DNA from 2 places in the Aestuariirhabdus litorea genome. Region 2 is predicted to be linked to the other one. Evidence: predicted binding sites of a transcription regulator. Region 2 holds the regulator's gene; the other holds the start of a gene.
What was found. Region 2 encodes LexA, which represses DNA repair genes until DNA is damaged. Its sites were predicted from a motif close to TACTGTNTANNTANACAGTA; they were not measured.
Positions count from the first base shown of each region.

Region 1: the regulator LexA is predicted to act here: its motif matches at 5,797-5,816, upstream of recN (DNA repair protein RecN).

Region 1 covers NZ_QWEZ01000002.1:1,279,988-1,287,763, reverse strand. Annotated here, with positions in the region: gene carA (glutamine-hydrolyzing carbamoyl-phosphate synthase small subunit) at 1-691, opposite strand, end outside; gene dapB (4-hydroxy-tetrahydrodipicolinate reductase) at 882-1,685, opposite strand; gene dnaJ (molecular chaperone DnaJ) at 1,700-2,836, opposite strand; gene dnaK (molecular chaperone DnaK) at 2,962-4,881, opposite strand; gene grpE (nucleotide exchange factor GrpE) at 5,038-5,643, opposite strand; gene recN (DNA repair protein RecN) at 5,844-7,514, shown strand; gene fur (ferric iron uptake transcriptional regulator) at 7,529-7,776, opposite strand, start outside.
Region 2 covers NZ_QWEZ01000001.1:1,304,372-1,312,147, forward strand. Annotated here, with positions in the region: gene topA (type I DNA topoisomerase) at 1-1,874, shown strand, start outside; gene D0544_RS06015 (DUF6586 family protein) at 1,871-2,329, shown strand; gene D0544_RS06020 (hypothetical protein) at 2,396-2,626, shown strand; gene lexA (transcriptional repressor LexA) at 2,704-3,303, opposite strand; gene D0544_RS06030 (TetR/AcrR family transcriptional regulator) at 3,488-4,117, shown strand; gene D0544_RS06035 (L,D-transpeptidase) at 4,181-4,660, shown strand; gene nagZ (beta-N-acetylhexosaminidase) at 4,703-5,701, shown strand; gene D0544_RS06045 (mechanosensitive ion channel family protein) at 5,694-6,803, shown strand; gene D0544_RS06050 (S-methyl-5'-thioinosine phosphorylase) at 6,806-7,549, shown strand; gene D0544_RS06055 (CsiV family protein) at 7,567-7,776, opposite strand, start outside.

The sequences.
Region 1 (7,776 bases), on a different contig from region 2:
GGTTGAGCGCCAGCACTTCGCTGGCCGGAGTCTGGGCCGGCACTACGGTGAGACGGCATCCGCGCTCTACCAGCATACGCAGGATATTACGCTTGACCCCGAAGTCGTAGGCCACCACATGGTAGGGCAGCTCGGTGGCATCGGGGTGGGAATCGGTTTCCAGGCTCCACACGCTGTTGACCCATTCGTAGCGCTCGGTGGTGGAGACCTCTTTGGCCAGATCCATCCCCTTCAGCCCCGGGAACGCTTTGGCCAGTTCCAGCGCGCGCGCCGCGTCGGGGGCATCGCCGGCGATAATACAGCCGTTCTGGGCGCCCTTCTCCCGCAGGATACGGGTCAGGCGGCGGGTATCGATATCTGCGATCGCCACCAGGTTGCGCTCTTTGAGGTACTCATCGAGGGGTTGACGGTTTCGCCAGTTGCTGGCCAACAGCGGCAGGTCTCGGATGATCAGGCCCGCTGCCCATATCTGGGCGGATTCCTCATCCTCCGGCGTGGTGCCGGTGTTGCCGATGTGTGGATAGGTCAGGGTCACCATCTGGCGCGCATAAGAGGGATCGGTCAGAATCTCCTGATAGCCGGTCATCGCCGTATTGAAGACCACTTCCCCACTTGTTTCCCCGGACGCACCGATGGAAACCCCTTTAAACACGCTCCCGTCTTCGAGAACCAAAATGGCTGATTGGGTCAAAGATTCCTCCCCCTGTAATCCCAGAAACCGCTAGTCAAACTCAAAAAAAAACGAGATGAGCACTCGATGCCGCATCTCGTTCTTATTAGTTACCTGTCGTAAAGCGCACCTGCCCACTTTCGGACGCAAAATTGGCGGGATTTTACGGAATTATCTCCCCCCTGTCCATGCTGATTTGCGCCGCACCACCTCAATTCAGCTCCAGTACATCCTGCATATCAAACAGCCCGGTACTCTTGTGCTGAAGCCAGATAGCGGCCCGCACTGCCCCCTTGGCAAAGGTCATCCGGCTGGAAGCCTTGTGGGTAATCTCTACCCGCTCCCCTTCAGTGGCAAACATCACCGTGTGATCACCCACCACATCGCCGGCCCGAATGGTCTCGAAACCGATGGTCTTGGGGTCACGCGCCCCGGTGACCCCTTCCCGGCCGTAAACAGCACACTCGGAGAGATTGCGACCAAGGGCATCAGCCACCACCTCCCCCATCCGCAGCGCCGTCCCTGAGGGGGCGTCCACCTTGTGGCGGTGGTGAGCCTCGATGATCTCGATATCGTACTCATCGCCCAGGGATTTGGCCGCCAGCTCCAGCAATTTGAAGCAGAGGTTGACCCCCACGCTCATGTTGGGAGCAAACACCAGCGGAATATCCTCGGCCGCCACCTTCAGCTGTTGCTTCTGCGCGTCGCTCAGCCCCGTGGTGCCGATCACCACCGCCTTGCCATGTTCACGACACAGCTCTACGTTGGCCAGTGTCAGCTCGGGATGGGTGAAGTCAATCAGTACATCGAACAGGTCCAGCTTGTCCGCCAGGCGCCCACTCAACTCGACCCCCAACTTGCCAACACCCGCCAGCTCGCCGGCGTCGCCACCCAGCAAGCTGCTGTCGGGGCGGTCGATTGCCACCGCCAACGCTGCCTCGCTGTTTTCATTCAGGGCCTCAATCAACACCCGACCCATGCGACCCGCTGCACCGACAACCGCTACTCGCACCATCTAACCGTTCTCCATCAGGACTTCATGTCATCAAAAAAGCTTTTCACACCCTCAAACCAGGAGGTTTTACGGGGGGACTGTTTACCGGTTCCCTCGGCTTCGAAGGAGCGTTGCAGCGCTTCCAGCAACTCCTTCTGTTCGCGGGTCATATTGACCGGTGTTTCAACGATCACCCGGCACATCAGGTCGCCCTGACTGCCGCCGCGCACCGGGGCAACCCCCTTGCCGCGCAGGCGGAACAGTTTGCCGGTCTGGGTTTCCGGCGGCACCTTGAGCTTTACGCGACCATCGAGGGTAGGTACCTCCAGTTCACCACCGAGGGCGGCATCCACGAAGGTGATGGGCACTTCGCAATAGAGGTGTTTGCCATCACGGTGAAAAATGGAGTGCTCCTGCACCGCCACCTGCACATAGAGGTCCCCGGAGGGGCCGCCATTGACGCCCGCCTCGCCCTCACCCGCCAGGCGGATGCGGTCGCCGGTATCGACACCGGGCGGTACCTTGACCGACAGGGTCTTGTACTCCTGCACCCGGCCAGCACCATGACAGCTGCGACAGGGATCCTTGATCTGCTTGCCACTGCCGTGGCAATTGGGACAGGTCTGCTGCACCGAGAAGAAGCCCTGCTGCATCCGTACCTGACCCACACCGCCGCAGGTGGTACAGGTCTCCGGCTTGGAACCCTTGGCCGCACCACTGCCACTGCAGGTGTTGCACTCGACCTGGGTGGGGATACGAATCTTCTTGGTCACCCCTTTAACCGCCTCCTCCAGGGAGAGCTCGAGGGGGTAACGCAGGTCAGAGCCGCGCTGTACCGAGCTGCGCTGACCACCGCCACCACCGAAGATGTCGCCAAATACATCGCCAAAGATATCACTGAAGCTGCCCGCACCGGCACCACCAAAGCCACCGCCACCCTGGCTGGCATCCACCCCGGCGTGGCCATAGCGATCATAGGCGCCCCGCTTCTGCGCATCGGAAAGCACCTCGTAGGCCTCATTGACCTCCTTGAACTTCTCCTCGGCGGTATGGTCATTGGGATTACGGTCGGGGTGATACTTCATCGCCTTGCTGCGATAGGCCTTCTTCAGGTCCTTCTCCGATACCTCCCGGGAGACCCCAAGCACCTCATAGTAATCTCGTTTTGACATATCCGTTTTCCTGACTGGCCAACCTGGTGGTAGCCGCTAACACTTCGTGCAGATTGATACAGCAACGCGGGAGATAATCCCCCGCGCTGCGACAACACAGGCCCGCCAGGGCGGGCAGGACGACCTTACTTCTTGTCGTCCTTAACCTCTTCAAACTCCGCGTCCACCGCATCGTCGGCGCCGTTATCGGCCTCCGGCTGGGCGTCACCGGACTGCGCCTCGGCCGCCTGCTCGGCGTAGATCTTCTGCGCCAGGCTGGAGGATGCTTCGGTCAGTGCCGTGGTCTTGGCCTCGATGGCCGCCTTGTCGTCACCCTTCAGGGCCTCTTCCAGCTCCTTGATGGCGTCTTCGATGGCACTCTTCTCCTCTTCGGTCGCCTTGTCACCGGCTTCCTCAAGGGTCTTGCGGGTCGCATGGATCAGGCCGTCAGCAGTGTTACGTACGCCAACCATCTCCTCAAACTTGCGATCCTCCTCGGCGTTGGCCTCGGCATCGGCCACCATCTTCTGGATCTCGTCATCGGACAGGCCACTGGAGGCCTTGATCACGATCGACTGTTGCTTGCCGGTTCCCTTGTCCTTGGCGGACACGTTGAGGATACCGTTGGCATCGATGTCGAAGCTCACCTCGATCTGGGGCATGCCACGGGGAGCCGGTGGGATGTCGGTCAGGTCGAAGCGGCCCAGCGACTTGTTCTGCGCCGCCTGCTTACGCTCACCCTGGCAGACGTGGATGGTCACGGCCGGCTGGTTGTCATCGGCCGTAGAGAACACCTGCGATTTTTTGGTCGGGATAGTGGTGTTCTTCTCGATCAGGGCGGTCATTACACCCCCCATGGTTTCGATCCCCAGGGTCAGCGGGGTAACGTCGAGCAGCAGTACATCGGTCTTCTCGCCGGACAGGACACCCGCCTGGATGGCAGCACCCATGGCCACGGACTCGTCGGGGTTCACATCCTTGCGCGGATCACGACCGAAGAACTCTTTCACCTTGGTCTGTACCAGCGGCATACGGGTCTGGCCACCCACCAGGATCACCTCGTCGATATCGGAGATATCGAGGTCCGCATCCTTGAGCGCGGTACGGCAGGGAGCGATGGAGTTGTCCACCAGGTCCTCAACCAGCGACTCCAGCTTGGCGCGGGTCAGCTTGACGTTCAGGTGCTTGGGACCGCTCGCGTCAGCGGTGATGTAGGGCAGGTTAACGTCGGTCTGCTGGGAGGAGGAGAGCTCAATCTTGGCCTTCTCACCGGCTTCCTTCAGGCGCTGCATCGCCAGCGGGTCACCCTTGAGGTCGATACCGCTCTCTTTCTTGAAAGCGTCAGCCAGGTAATTGATGACGCGCAGGTCGAAGTCCTCACCACCGAGGAAGGTGTCACCGTTGGTGGCCAGCACTTCGAACTGGTGCTCACCGTCAACGTCAGCGATCTCGATGATGGAGATATCGAAGGTACCGCCACCGAGGTCATAGACCGCGATAGTCTTGTCGCCGGCTTTCTTGTCCATGCCGTAGGCCAGGGCAGCAGCCGTCGGCTCGTTGATAATACGCTTCACCTCCAGGCCCGCGATGCGACCCGCATCCTTGGTGGCCTGGCGCTGGGAATCATTGAAGTAGGCCGGCACGGTAATAACCGCCTCGGTCACCGACTCGCCCAGGTAGTCCTCGGCGGTCTTCTTCATCTTCTTCAGAACCTCGGCAGAGATCTGGGGCGGCGCTTTCTTGTCGCCCTTCACCTCAACCCAGGCGTCACCGTTGTCGGCCTTGATGATTTTGTAAGGCACCATGGTGATATCTTTTTGCACCTCGGCGTCTTCGAAACGACGACCGATCAGTCGCTTGATGGCGAACAGGGTGTTGCTGGGGTTGGTCACCGCCTGGCGCTTGGCCGGCTGTCCCACCAGGGTTTCACCATCGTCAGTAAAGGCGATGATGGAGGGGGTAGTGCGATCACCCTCCGCGTTCTCCAGCACCTTGGCCTTATCGCCATCGAGGATAGCTACGCAGGAGTTGGTGGTTCCCAGGTCAATTCCGATAATTTTTCCCATCTCTTCTCTCTCCAATCACGCCCCGCTGGGGCGCCAATCTCTGTCTGAATAATAAAACCGGTGCGGTCCAGTCCAACCGACGTCCCTGTCGACGCCTTTAACACCCACCGCCTGAACCGACTTCTGTCACTCTATATGCGTGCGCTTTTGCGACTTTCAAGCCTGCTCGTCAATTTTTGACTGCGCGGCCTTGGAAACCACCACCATCGCCGGACGCACCAGGCGACCATTGAGGCTGTACCCTTTCTGGAAGGCGGCAATCACCGTACCGGGCTCGACATCGGCGCTTTCCTGCATGCTCATCGCTTCGTGCAGCTGGGGGTCAAAGGGCTCCCCCACCGGCTCAATCGCTACCACGCCATACTTGCCCAATGCGCTCTGGAACATGTTGAGGGTCATCTGCATCCCCTCCACCATCGCCTTCTGCGCCTCATCCTCGACGTTGGCACTCTCTACCGCCCGCTCAAGGCTATCGATTACCGGCAACAGATCGAGGGAGAACTTCTCGAGGGCGAATTTGTGCGCCTTCTCCACATCCTGCTCCGCCCGACGCTTCACATTCTGGGCATCGGCCTGGATGCGCAGCACCTGCTCACCCGCCTTGGCCAACTCCGCTTGCGCCGCCTCAAGCTCGGCCTGCAGAGTCGCCACCTGCTGCTCGGTTTCGCCGGCCACCGGCTCCTCTACCGACTCCTGCTCCGCCTGGGGCTGCTCGGCTTGCATCTCTTCGCTCTGTTCGGGGTTCGGCTTGTTGTCACTCATCCGTCTATCTCTCGCAATTCGGTCCACACGGAGGACAACAGCCTCCGCAACTCAAGGTCAGTGCGCTCTATATGGGGTTACTCCACAAAGTTTCAAGGGCTTTGGCCCGATTAAATCCCCCCCCTTTACAAGCATTGCGCGAAACCGGCAAAATACTGTATATATGAACAGCAATACTGATCCGTTTCCGGAGACTCGCGATGCTTACCCATCTCTCAATTCGCAACTTTGCCATCGTCGACCAGCTCGACCTCGACCTTGAGCACGGCATGACCGTGGTCAGCGGCGAGACCGGCGCGGGCAAATCGATCATGCTCGACGCCCTTGGGCTGGCGCTGGGAGACCGAGCCGACTCCGCGAGTGTTGGGCAGACGGGGGAGCGCGCCGAAATCCTCGCCAGCTTCGACCTCAGCCACTGCCCGCAGGCGCTGCAATGGCTTGGCGAGCGGGACCTGGCCCAGGAGCAGGAGTGCATCCTGCGCCGGGTCATCACCCGAGAGGGACGTTCCCGCGGCTATATTAATGGCACCGCGTCTCCCCTGGCCGACCTCAGGGAACTGGGGGAGATGCTGATCGACATCCACAACCAGCACGAGCACCAGTCACTGCTCAAGCGGGAGACCCACCAGCGCCTGCTCGACCGCTGGGCCGACTGCGATGAACTCAGCGCCCAGCTGCGCCAAATCTGGCAACAGTGGCAGCGCCAGCGCCAACAGTACGAACGCCTCAGCAATGCCAGCGAGGAGGAGAGCGCACGGGCCCAGCTGCTCAGCTACCAGCTGAACGAACTCAACCTGCTCGACCCCCAGCCCGGTGAATATGAGGAGCTGGAAAGCGAATACCGCCAGCAGTCCAACGCCGGTCAGTGCGTGCAAAGCTGCCAGCACGTGGTACAGCTGTGCGCCGAATCCGATTCCGGCAACGCCCTGCAGCAACTCAACAGCAGCCTGCAACTCCTGCAGGAGATCGCCGCCAACCACCCCCAGCTGCAGGAGGGGGTCGACCTGCTCACCAGCGCGCGCATCCAGATCGAGGAGGCCTGCGGCACCCTCAACCACTACCTGGACCATTTTGAAGCCGATCCGGAGCGCCTCTTTGAGCTGGAGGAGCGGATCAACAGCTTTAACAGTATTGCCCGCAAGCATCGCACCACGCCGTTGGAGCTGATCTCGTTGAGCGAGCAGATCAGCGAAGAGCTGGCCCAACTGCAATGCAGCGACGAACAGCTTGAGCAGCTCGAGCGCGAAGTGCAGGCATTGCACCAGCATTACCAGACCCAGGCCCAGAAGCTACGCCAGGCGCGTGAGAAAGCGGCCCCGAAACTGGCCAGGGCGGTCAGCGAGCAGATTCGTCAGCTGGGCATGCCCCAGGGCAGTTTCAGCGTTCAGCTGACCCCGCTGGAGGAGGGTAACGCCAGCGGCCTGGAGAGCGTCGAGTTCATGGTTACCACCAATCCCGGACAACCCGCCCGCCCCCTGCGGCAGGTGGCTTCCGGGGGTGAGCTGTCACGCATCAGTCTTGCCATCCAGGTGATCAACGCCCAGACCAGCACCATTCCCACCCTGGTGTTCGACGAGGTCGATGTGGGGATCGGAGGCGGCATTGCCGAGGTGGTGGGGCTCCGCCTGCGCCAGCTAGGGGAAGCCGGCGGCCAGGTCATCTGTGTCACCCACCAGCCACAGGTCGCCTCCCAGGGCCACCAGCACCTGCAGGTGCAGAAACAGGCCCAGCGCAACCACACCCATACCCGCATCGAAGCGCTTCAGGGCGAGGGGCGTGTAGAGGAGGTGGCGCGGATGCTGGGAGGGGTCAAGATGACCGATCAGACCCTCGCCCACGCCCGCGAGATGCTGGAACGCGCCGGGTCCTGATGGCGCGCCGCCGGTCAGGAGCGTTTTTTAACGTAGAGGACCAGCTTGTGGTCCATCAGCTCGTAGCCATGCTTGGCGGCAATCTCATTCTGCAGGCGCTCGATCTCCGGACTGAAGAACTCAACTACCTTGCCGGTGTCCACACAGACCATATGGTCGTGGTGGTCATCCTTGGCGATCTCGAACACGGAGCGACCGTCATTAAAGTTGTGGCGAACCAGCAAGCCCTTCTCCTCAAACTGGGTCAGGACCCGGTAGACGG
Region 2 (7,776 bases):
GGTTCAGGCCGACCAGTAAAGAGCAAACCGATCAGGCGCTGGCAATCCTCAAAGATGCCCACTACGAGGTTTCACGGGTGGAAGAAAAGCCCACCTCAACCAAACCCAATCCGCCCTTCATTACCTCCACTTTGCAGCAGGCGGCCAGTACGCGCCTGGGCTTTAGCGTGAAAAAAACCATGATGCTGGCCCAGCGTCTCTATGAGGCGGGTCACATCACCTATATGCGTACCGACTCGACCAACCTCAGTGAAGAGGCTGTGTCGGCCTGTCGTGACTTTATAGCGAGTGAATATGGGGCCGAGTACTTACCTGATCAACCGGTGCGCTATAGCAGCAAAGAGGGGGCACAGGAGGCGCATGAGGCGATCCGTCCCTCATCCGTCACCACGCAAGCCTCTATGCTAAAGGAGGTGGAGCCCGATGCGGCACGGCTTTACGATCTGATCTGGCGACAGTTCGTCGCCTGCCAGACCAACCCTGCGCGATACCTGAGTACCAGTGTTGTCGTGGCAGCCGGTGACTACGAGTTGCGGACCAAGGGGCGCGTGCTCCTGTTTGATGGCTACACCCGTATTCTGCCTACGGCCGGTAAAAAGGGGGAGGATGTGATCCTTCCAAAGCTTAGCCAGGGAGAGGGCCTTAGCCTTCGGCAGCTCAATCCCGCACAACACTATACCAAACCACCGGCCCGCTTCAGCGAGGCCGCATTGGTTCGCGAATTGGAAAAACGGGGGATCGGACGCCCCTCCACCTATGCCTCCATTATTTCCACTATTCAGGATCGGGGTTATGCCTCCATCAAGCAGAAGCGCTTTTACGCTGAAAAGATGGGAGACATTGTTACTGACCGCCTTACCGAATCCTTCACGGACCTGCTCGACTATGGCTTTACCGCGCGCATGGAGGAGGGCCTTGATGAGGTAGCTGAAGGGCAGTTTGACTGGAAAGCCCTACTTGACGATTTTTATCGGAATTTCAGTGAACGCCTGGTCGAAGCAGAGAATAGCGACCAGGGAATGCGCTCAAACCAGCCCACGCCGACCGATATTCCCTGCAGTGACTGCGGCCGTCCCATGCAGATCAGGACCGCGAGCACGGGGGTCTTTTTGGGCTGTTCGGGATACGCATTGCCTCCCAAGGAGCGCTGCAAAAATACGGTTAACCTGATCCCCGGAGAAGAGGTCATCGCCCTTGACGACGACGAGGCTGAGGTTAAAGCGTTGCGTGCAAAGCACCGCTGTACCCTGTGCGGTACCGCAATGGAAAGCTACCTGATTGATGAGAGCCGGAAGCTTCACGTCTGTGGAAATAACCCTGACTGTGCGGGTTATGAGGTCGAGCAGGGGCAGTACAAGATAAAGGGATACGAAGGGCCAGTCCTTGAGTGCGATAAGTGCGGCGCCCAAATGGAATTGAAGACCGGGCGTTTCGGCAAGTATTTTGGCTGCACCGGACCGGAGTGCAAGAACACCCGCAAGCTATTGCGCAGCGGTGAAGCGGCTCCGCCCAAAATGGACCCGATACCCATGCCTGAGCTGGCCTGCGAAAAGGTCGAGGATACCTATGTATTGCGTGATGGGGCCGCGGGCCTGTTTCTGGCAGCCAGCCAGTTCCCTAAAAACCGGGAAACTCGCGCCCCCCTGGTGGCTGAGCTGCTCCCGCACCAGGCTGAACTTGATCCGAAATACCATTTCCTGCTCGATGCTCCGCGGCAAGACCCCGATGGCAACCCGGCCATTATCCGTTACAGCCGAAAAACCAAGGAGCAATATGTCATGAGCGAGGTCAAGGGCAGGGCATCCGGCTGGCGTGCGACCTTTAAAGGCGGGGTGTGGGTCGAAGAGGGCGCTCCGCGGAAAAGTAAATCGTGAGTGATTCCACCAAGGTGACCAACCGCTCGCTGCATCAGGTGTGGCTGATGCTGGAGCAGTGGTCATCGCTTGATTTGAAGTCGGGGTCCCCGCTCGGTAATGCCTTTGCTGAAGCGCTTTTGTGTCTGCTAAACAGGGCCTTTAACGCCCTCTGCGCAGAACTGGCAGCGGGCTGCGGGTATCGGGGGGAGTGCGCACAACTTGAACAGGTATGCGCTGAGCTGGCCGCGCAAGGTCAAACCAGTCCAGAGCTGATGGAGCTGCTGTCTCTGGCACAAGCCCCCCGGGGTTGGCTATCCCAGATGCTTCATGCCCGTGTCCGCTACGAGGATACGGCCAGTGGTGCTCTCACTATCGCGGTCGGTGGAGGTCTGGATGCGGAACAGTGCCGTGACTGGCATCGCCACCTCAGCCAGCTGGCAGCTCGCTTGAGGGAATCCTCGGCACACTGGTAGTGGCGCTGTAGTGGTGAGGGGCGGAAAGTGATAGACTAGTCGTCCACTCAAGCGAGAGTCGTGATCATGCCCGCATCTTATTTGGAAATTGTTGAACTCCCCACCGGTGAGATCGTACTTCAGCGCTCCGACGATGAAGAGCCGCTGGTGACGATTGACTTCTCCGAGGAGGCCAAGCTGTTCCTGCAAGAGGGGCATGTCGAAGTGGCCAAGGCGATGATCAATGCTGGCATTGCGGTAGTCGGAAGCATGGCAGAAAATCCCTCTGCAATGGAAGCCCCCCGTACCGTCCATTGATGGCCTATTGAGCCCCTTGACCCTGGTGGCGCTAAACCATCAGGGACCTTATCTCTTTTCTCTATGACGATCTGCGGCTAACGCCGGATCACACCAACACTTAACCCCTCAATCTCGAAGTGATCCTGGGACAGGTCGATCTCGATCGGTGCAAACTCTTCGTTTTCCGGGAACAGGGTGACCCGGTTCCGGGTTTTGTGGAACCGCTTTACCGTCACCTCATCCTCTACCCGGGCAACCACAATCTGCCCGTTTCGAACGTTCTGGGTTTTGTGAACGGCGAGCAGGTCGCCATCCATGATGCCAATATCTCGCATGCTTTCACCCCGCACCCGCAGCAGGTAATCCGCGCTGGGGCTGAAGAAGTCGGGCTTAACCGGGCAGTGCTCCTCGATATGTTCGATGGCCAGAATAGGGCTTCCGGCGGCCACCTGGCCCACAATAGGTAACCCCTCCTGCTCACGGGTGTCCGGGATTCGAATACCGCGGGAGGCTCCCGGTATAATTTCAATGGCCTGTTTGCGCGCCAGGGCTTTGAGGTGCTCTTCGGCGGCATTGGGTGACTTGAAACCCAGCTCTTTCGCGATCTCTGCTCGGGTAGGGGGGAAACCGCTATCCTCCAGGTAGGACTTGATGAATGCCAGAATCTCAGCCTGTCGTGCCGTCAGTTTTTGCATGGACCTACCTTTCTGTGAATTTATACAGTAACTGTCATTATATACAGTTTATCCCCTGTCGCAAACGCACACACTGCACGCTTCTGGTTTTGGGGCGCTAAGGTCCTGTAATGATTGACATTGCGGGAATGCAAACGTATGTTTGAAACGACCGTACACAAACATAGATGCAAGAATAACAACGATGGCTCAATCCAAAACCGTAGTTCGAATCTTGGATGCAGCAGAGCAGCTGTTCGCAGAAAAAGGTTTTTCCGAAACATCCCTTCGAACCATAACCGGTCAGGCAGGAGTCAACCTGGCTGCAGTCAATTACCATTTCGGCTCTAAAAAGGCGCTCATTCAAGCGGTCTTCGCCCGTTTTCTGGACCCCTTCTGTGCTTTGCTGGATGCCGAGCTTGAGCGGGTTGAGCAGCAGGGCAGCCTGGATTCCGCTAATGTTGAGGAGCACCTGAAGCTACTGGTCGATACCCTGCTGCGGGTAGAGTCTCGTTCCGAAAACGATCTGTCCGTCTTTATGCGGCTACTGGGCTTGGCTTTCTCCCAGTCACAAGGGCATCTGCGCCGTTATATGCGTGAAACCTATTCGGGCGTGTTCAATCGCTACATGAGGCTGCTAACCGCCTCCACCCCGAACCTTACCCCTGCCGAGCTCTACTGGCGCGTTAACTTTATGCTGGGAAGCCTTGCGTTTACCATGTCTGGCTTCAGTGCCATGCAGGCGATCTCCGAGCGTGACTATAATGAGAAACCCTCGGTGGCTACCATTCTTTATCGAATGGTTCCCTTTCTCGCATCAGGGCTTCGACACTAGCTCAAAGCCCGGTTTTACTGGCGCAGCTTTTTCAGTACCCTAGCACTCACACAAGGGGGTACTTTGACCGTATATATCTCGATTGCACAACAGCAACTTCGCCATGAGCGAAATGGCTACCCACCCTTTGTCGCTGCGATATCCACCGCAAGCAAAGGAGCAGGCCAATGCAAAGGGAGCGAGCAGACCCCACTTGGGGTGCATCGTATACGCGCACTGATTGGGGAGGGGGCACCAGAAAACGCAGTGTTTGTGGGCCGCCGACCTACGGGCGAAATCTACACGCCGGCGCTGGCCCTAAGGTATCCCCGGCGAGACTGGATACTGACCCGCATTCTCTGGCTTTGTGGCGAAGAGCCCGGCTTTAATCGACTCGGATCGGTAGATTCCATGGCACGTTATATCTATATTCACGGCACACCGGACACCGAGCCCATGGGCATCCCCGCATCCCACGGCTGTATTCGCATGCATAACCCGGATCTACTGACCCTCTTTGGGCGTGTGCATACCGGGGAAAAAGTAATTATTTCAGACCGCTGATCATTAGGAGGTAGTGGGTTGAGACAGGATCCTGGACCCCTCATGCTGGACCTTGCTGGCTGCGAACTCAGCCCGCAGGAGCGAGCCTTGTTGGCCCATCCACAGTGTGGAGGGGTCATTCTCTTCACGCGCAATTTCGCGAGCCGAGAGCAGTTAACCCAACTGACCGGCCAGATCCGACAAGCTAATCCTGCGTTGCTGATCGCCGTCGACCACGAAGGTGGCCGGGTACAGCGCTTTCGCGAGGGTTTTACCCGGCTTCCGCCCATGGCGAGCTTTGAAGCGCTTTATAACGTGGCTCCCGAGGAGACCCTCGACCTGCTTAAAGACACCGGGTGGCTACTGGCGACTGAGCTGCTTGCTTGCGGCGTGGATTTCAGCTTTACGCCGGTTCTGGATCTGGATTTCAAGCGCAGCGATGTGATTGGCGATCGCGCCTTTTCCGCAGATCCGGTGCGGGTGGCGGTGCTGGCCGGAGCACTCATTGAGGGGATGCACGAAGCGGGGATGCCCGCCACAGGCAAGCATTTCCCGGGGCATGGTTGGGTCACGGCCGACTCCCATATCGCCATACCGACCGATACGAGAGCGCTCGACAGTATTCGCCGCCAGGACCTTGTCCCCTTCGCCCAGCTTGCCCGCCAGGGTCTGGACGCGGTGATGCCGGCCCATGTCATCTATGAACAAGTGGATCCATTGCCGGCCGGTTTTTCCCCCTATTGGCTGCAGCAGGTACTGAGGGGTGAGCTTGGCTTTGAGGGGGTGATCTTCAGTGACGACCTTTCCATGGAGGGGGCCAGTGTTGCCGGTGGCTTCAGTGAGCGCGCCCAGTCGGCCCTCAGTGCCGGCTGCGATATGGTATTGGTCTGCAATAATCCCGAGGGGGCCCGGGAAGTGCTTGGCTACCTCGAACAAGCAGACCTGACCTTGAGCCCGCGCCTGTCACGGCTAAAGGGGCGCATTGGCCCCCTTCAGGACCGGTCTCGCCAGCAGCGCACCGCCCAGCGCCTGGCCGAGCTGGAGGAGTGTGCCCATGAGTGAGCAGCTGTCCGATCTGCACGCGCTGTTGGGGCAACTCGACTCCTGGACCTACGAAGTGTTTGCGGTAGTCTCCCTGACGTTGGTGGTGGCCTACCTTGCTTCATTACTGCTGCGCCAACTTCACAAGCAGGCTGAACGCTCAAGTAACCGCTGGGACGATGCGCTGGTCGCCGCTGCCCAGCGTCCCCTGGTACTGCTGATCTGGGTGGTGGGGTTCAGTTGGGCCATCGAGATTGCTCACCAGAGCTCTGATGTACACCTGTTCGATGCCGTTGGGCCTGTGCGCGATGTGATGGTGATCTGGCTTTTGGCCTGGTTTTTGGTACGCCTGGTGCGTGCAGGTGAATCGATCATGGGGGGGGAGGTCGAAGCGAGCAAAACCTCGCTGGATGAAACCACCCTTCAGGCTATCAGCAAGCTGCTACGGGCCTCGATTATCATCACCGCCAGCCTGGTCGCCTTACAGACCCTTGGCTACAGTGTTTCGGGGGTTCTTGCCTTTGGCGGGATCGGCGGAATCGCCGTTGGCTTTGCCGCTAAGGATCTCTTGGCCAATTTCTTTGGCGGGCTGACCGTTTATCTGGATCGCCCTTTTAAGGTTGGGGACTGGATCCGTTCACCCGATAAGGAGATTGAGGGAACCGTCGAGGTGATTGGTTGGCGTCAGACAAGAATCCGAACCTTCGATAAGCGCCCGCTTTACGTCCCCAATTCAACCTTTTCCAATATCGCCGTGGAAAACCCCTCGCGCATGAGCCATCGGCGTATCTATGAGACCATTGGTCTTCGCTACGATGATGCCAAACAGGTGGAACCTATCGTAGGCGCGGTCAAAAGCTATCTCCAGCAGCATCCGGAGATCGACGCCGACCAGACCCTGATCGTCAACTTCAATAGTTTTGGCCCATCCTCCCTTGATTTTTTTGTCTACGCCTTTACCCGCACCACCAACTGGGTACGGTTTCACGAGGTCAAGCAGGAGGTGTTGCTGGGGATCCTGGCGATCATCGATCAGCATGGGGCCGAGATAGCGTTTCCGACCAGCACGCTGCATCTTCCGGCAGTACAGTCGTTTCTTGAGAAGCAAGAGGGGGAGAGCTAAAGATGGGAGTAGCCGTTATTGGTGGTTCCGGGTTTTACCAGCTTGAGGGGCTGGAGCAACGCGAGGAGCGGGTGGTTACCACCCGCTGGGGAACCCCCTCCGCCCCCCTGGTGAAAGGAGTGCTCAATGGCGTTGAGGTGATCTTTCTCGCGCGCCACGGCATCCCCCATCGCATCCCCCCGCACAGGGTCAATTACCGAGCCAACCTGCAGGCCCTTAAGGACGAGGGTGCTGACTCAATTATTGCGATTAATGCGGTGGGGGGGATTCACCCCCGGATGGGGCCAGAGGCCCTGGTACTCCCCGACCAGATCATTGATTACACCTGGGGGCGAGAGCATACCTTCTTTGCCGATCAGCTGGAGGAGGTGGTGCATGTGGACTTCAGTTACCCCTACAGTGAGCGCTTGAGGCAGCAACTGGTTGCCGCAGCCGACGCCTGCTCCGTCGAGCTACAGGTGGGGGGAGTCTACGGCTGCACCCAGGGGCCGCGCCTTGAGAGCGCGGCCGAAGTGAATCGGCTTGAGCGTGACGGGGTGGATATCATTGGCATGACTGCCATGCCGGAGGCGGCACTGGCAAGGGAGCTGGATCTGGAGTACGCCACCCTGGCCCTGGTGGTTAATTGGGCGGCGGGGCGCAGCGAGGCGTTGATCACGATGGAGGAGATCCATCGGGTGATCAATACCGGGATGATAAACGTACTCTCCCTGGTGCGTGAGGCCCTGGCCAGAGGCGAAGCCTGATCCACAGAGGGGGTGCCTTACTGTACTGGCAGGTCATTCCCGGGGGGTGCCAGGGTGCTTATCTCACTGGCGGGCGCACTCGCTTCGATAGAAGGCTGCTCAAAGGGGATAAGCCTCACCAGCACGCCCATCACCGGTGAGTCCAGATAGTGCAGTTCTGAACTACGCATCCGGCGGCTTTGGGTCAGGTCGAAACGCCGCAGTGGCTCATACCCACGCGCTTGAGA